One region of the Enterococcus faecalis genome, then DNA from elsewhere that is predicted to be linked to it. Evidence: a T-box and tRNA genes for the amino acid it is inferred to sense, from the RefSeq annotation. Region 1 holds a T-box; the other holds one or more tRNA genes.
The links. The T-box of region 1 lies ahead of argS (arginine--tRNA ligase). A T-box ahead of a tRNA ligase gene usually reads a tRNA of that ligase, here a tRNA-Arg.

Region 1 (2,206 bases):
TGGTGAAGCGTATGATAAAGTCGGACGGGTGTTAGGGTTGCCTTATCCTAGTGGTAAAGAGATTGATACTTTGGCCCATGAAGGTACAGATACCTATCAATTTCCACGGGCGATGCTAAAAGAGGATAACTATGACTTTAGTTTTAGTGGCTTAAAAAGTGCGTTTATTAACACGGTTCATAATGCAGAGCAACGTGGTGAAGCACTGTCTACAAAGGATTTAGCCGCAAGTTTTCAGGCGAGTGTGGTGGAAGTATTAGTGGCTAAAACCATTCGTGCTTGTCAAGAATATCCTGTTAAGCAATTGCTAATTGCTGGGGGCGTTGCTGCGAATCAAGGATTACGAGAAGCAATGAGACATGCAATCAGTGAACAATTACCAGCAGTAACATTACTTATTCCGCCATTAAAACTTTGTGGGGATAACGCGGCGATGATTGGCGCTGCCGCCTTTATCGAAGCTGAAAAGAATCACTTTGCTTCGTATAACTTAAATGCAGAACCTGGCGTTAGTTTTATGACAATTAGTGAAGAAGGCTAGCCAGCTAGACAAAAATTTGCTATAATGAAGCCAGTTTAACAATGACATTCAATGATAAAGAGAGTACTTATTTCAACGTCAGCTTAGCGATCTTGGGAAGGTGGGAGCCAAGAGTGATCGGAATGAGGAAGCGCACTTTTAGAATTCTGCTGAAAGCAGACGGCAATCACCGTTATCGATGAAGCAGGTCTATCCAAGTAGTATAGACAATTAGAGTGGTACCGCGGGTAAATTCTCGTCTCTGACAAAACAAATTATTTTGTTTTGTCAGAGACGTTTTTGTTTTTTTAATACTTACAAATTAATCAGGAGGGTTCTTATGAACAACAAAGAAATCGTAGCAAAAGCGTTACATGATGTTTTAAATGAAGAATTAACGATGGATCAAATCGAACAATTATTGGAAAATCCTAAATCTGTCGATCATGGAGATGTGGCTTTTCCAGCCTTTTCATTAGCTAAAATTTATCGTAAAGCACCACAACAAATTGCAGCAGAATTAGCAGAAAAAATTGATGGCACGAATTTTGAAAAAATTGAAGTGGTAGGACCTTATTTAAACTTCTTCATGAATAAAAAAGCAGTCAGTCAAGCTGTCATTGGCGAAGTAGTCAAAGAAAAAAATAACTACGGAAACAGTACCTTTGGCAATAATGGCAATGTTCCTATTGATATGTCTTCACCAAACATTGCTAAACCAATTTCTATGGGACACTTACGTTCTACGGTAATCGGGAATTCAATTGCCTTTATTTTAGAAAAAATTGGGTATCAGCCAATTCGGATTAACCACTTAGGTGACTGGGGTACACAGTTTGGTAAGTTAATTGTAGCTTATAAAAAATGGGGTTCTGAAGAAGCAGTTCGCCAACAACCAATTAATGAATTATTGCGCTTATATGTGCAATTTCATGAAGAAGCAGAAGAAAAACCAGAATTAGAAGACGAAGCACGTGCTTGGTTTAAAAAATTAGAAGAAGGAGACCAAGAAGCCAATGAATTATGGAAATGGTTCCGTAGCGAGTCTCTAAAAGAATTTGATAAAATCTATTCCATGTTAGAAGTTGAATTTGATTCATACAATGGCGAAGCCTTTTATAATGATAAAATGGATGAAATTGTTACTTTATTAGAAGAAAAACATTTATTAACAGAAAATCAAGGTGCAGAAATTGTTGATTTGACAGAATATAATTTAAATCCAGCACTTATTCGTAAATCAGATGGTGCGACGTTATATATCACACGGGATTTAGCGGCTGCGCTTTACCGTAAACGGACGTATGATTTTGCCAAATCACTTTATGTAGTCGGTAACGAACAAAGCAATCACTTCAAACAACTAAAAGCAGTCTTGAAAGAACTAGGGTTTGACTGGTCAGATGATATGGAACACATTCCGTTTGGTTTAATTACTCAAGGCGGTAAAAAATTATCCACACGTAAGGGGAAAATCGTTTTATTAGAAGAAGTATTGAATGAAGCAGTTACTTTAGCAGGAAATCAAATTAACGAGAAAAATCCAGACTTAGCAAATCGTGAAGAAGTGGCGAAACAAGTAGGTGTAGGTGCAGTTATTTTCCATGACCTTAAAAATGATCGTCTAAATAATTTCGATTTTGTATTAGATGAAGTTGTTCGTTTTGAAGGCGAAACTGGGCCATA
Region 2 (2,206 bases), 1.4 Mb from region 1:
CGTTTGAAATAATTTTCTTGAAAATTTAATGTCGGTCGACCAGCTTTGTTGGAAATCACCACTATTCGATCTTCCTTGATTCGGACAGTTAAATCTGGTCGAATATACAATTCCTCGGTCGCATCAAAAATATTCCCTGGCGCTGGCGATAACGTTTGTATATAATCAAAGATCAATTGAATTTCTGCTAATTCAATTCCGAATTTTTTAGCTAACGGGCCCCATTTACGACTCACTAAGGCATCAAATTCTTCCTCCAATAAAATATACGCTAAATTAGGCGCGGTATCGTCTCGTTCTGTTTGTAGCATCAAACATTCTTGTAAATTGCGAGCCCCCACACCTGCTGGATCTAGCTGTTGTAACAAAGTTAATGCATCTAGCATTTGAATGGCGCTTGCTTCGGTTTTCTCTGCCGCTTCTTCTAATGAAATCGTTAAATAACCATTCACGTCTATATATTCTACTAAAAACAATACCAATGTTCGCAAGTATGTATCGCGGTAATTCAAATGAATTTGATCAATTAAAGACTCAAATAATGATAAATGATAGTCTGGAATTTGATTCATATAATTATTTTCTTCGTCTTGGTTGGTGTAAGAACGACTAGTTATCGGAAAATCTGTGGTGTACTGCGTGTCTACTTGTAAATCAATTAATGGATTCTCTAGTGCTTTCGCTTCAACAAAGGCAGCGAGTTCTTCCGTATTAAATTGTAAAATTTGAATAGATTGTTGAAGCTGTTGAGTCATGGCCAACTTCTGGACTTGTTTTTGTTGTTGGGACATTCGTTGCTCAAATTTCATTATTTTCGTCCTCCCTCTTGTAATTTTTGTCAATATCAGCTAAACTAGTATTCGTGCCGCGCCCTTAGTGTAGTGGATATCACGTAAGATTCCGGTTCTTGAGACGGGGGTTCGATTCCCTCAGGGCGCGTTATTTAAATATGTTGATTTATCAACGTTTCTGGACACTCTTTATTCATCTAAAGAGTGTTTTTTCATGTTTAGGAATGATTTTTCTATCCGTAGTTTTTTCAAATGTTGCTTGTGGCAAGCTCAATCGCACTTAACGCGACAACATTTGTTCTGCTTCAGCTACAAATCCAATAAGGTTAAAATTCCTCCGTTCCTATTGTAACGCATAACGTTTCCTTTTTCTATCTGCTAAACAAAGTATTACGACAAGCAAACACCTGCTTCTCTCTTAAAGATCCCTTTCTGATTATATAGTAAATTGCTTTTAATTTGTTAATTATTTTACCTAAAACTTGATACCCTAATTAAATAAAGAACCTGGGGCAAAAATCACTTTGGATTTTTGTCCCAGGCTTAAAACCTGATAATTGGCGGGAACAGAACTGTTCAGCTCCGACCTCTAAAATACTTAATTAGAAATATACTACCAGCAATCATACCAATTATGATTACTAGCCAAAATAATCCACTTACAAGTAACAGCTCAATTAAGGTCGTCTTCAGATTCTCCTCCTTTAAATGGCCTCTGCTTTGTTTTGCTATGTAATTAATGGCGAGATCAGACAACAGCTATCAAAAAAACGGACCAACACGTGGTCCGTTTTCATTCATTATTAAGCTTTTACGATGTTCGTTGCTTGTAAGCCGCGTGGACCTTCTTCAGTATCAAAAGTTACTGCTTGGCCTTCGTCTAAAGTTTTAAATCCATCTGATTGAATAGCTGAAAAATGTGCAAATACATCATTGCCATCTTCACCTGTAATAAATCCAAAACCTTTGTCTGCGTTAAACCATTTTACTGTACCGTTGTTCATATATATTTCCTCCTAGTGCATAAAAATATGCAAGTTATTGCAAAAAATGTTGAGTGGCAAAAGGAGAAGTATAGTTTTTAAATATATAACTCAAATTACTTATCAAAATTGATTACTTAATTACTATAACACATTTATTAGGAATAAACAATGCCCACGACTTTTCCTTGGACTTTCTAAAATAATCAAAGATGCGCTTGACAAAGCCCTAGCAAAAGACACTCCTATTCTTTCTATTTCCAGTTAGTTTTGTTTAACTTTAAATAATCGCTACACGCCAAATAATCAAATAGCGGAGCTAATCCTGGTGAAAAATTTACTTCCTCAAACCGCTTAATAAATTGTACGCCTTTAATTTTATTTGGTTCGTTCAGGGTAACTTTTCCTTGGGCTTGTTTGGCAAAATAAAAA

Region 2: it has a tRNA-Arg gene. The T-box ahead of argS (arginine--tRNA ligase) is inferred to sense a tRNA for this amino acid. The anticodon was not compared.

Annotation. Positions count from the first base shown of each region.
Region 1 covers NZ_CP118962.1:2,104,665-2,106,870, reverse strand. The annotation lists gene tsaD (tRNA (adenosine(37)-N6)-threonylcarbamoyltransferase complex transferase subunit TsaD) at 1-541, shown strand, start outside; T-box leader at 584-787, shown strand; gene argS (arginine--tRNA ligase) at 861-2,206, shown strand, end outside.
Region 2 covers NZ_CP118962.1:624,296-626,501, reverse strand. The annotation lists gene rpoN (RNA polymerase factor sigma-54) at 1-809, opposite strand, end outside; tRNA gene PYW42_RS03135 (tRNA-Arg) at 868-939, shown strand; gene PYW42_RS03130 (cold-shock protein) at 1,595-1,795, opposite strand; gene PYW42_RS03125 (NUDIX hydrolase) at 2,029-2,206, opposite strand, start outside.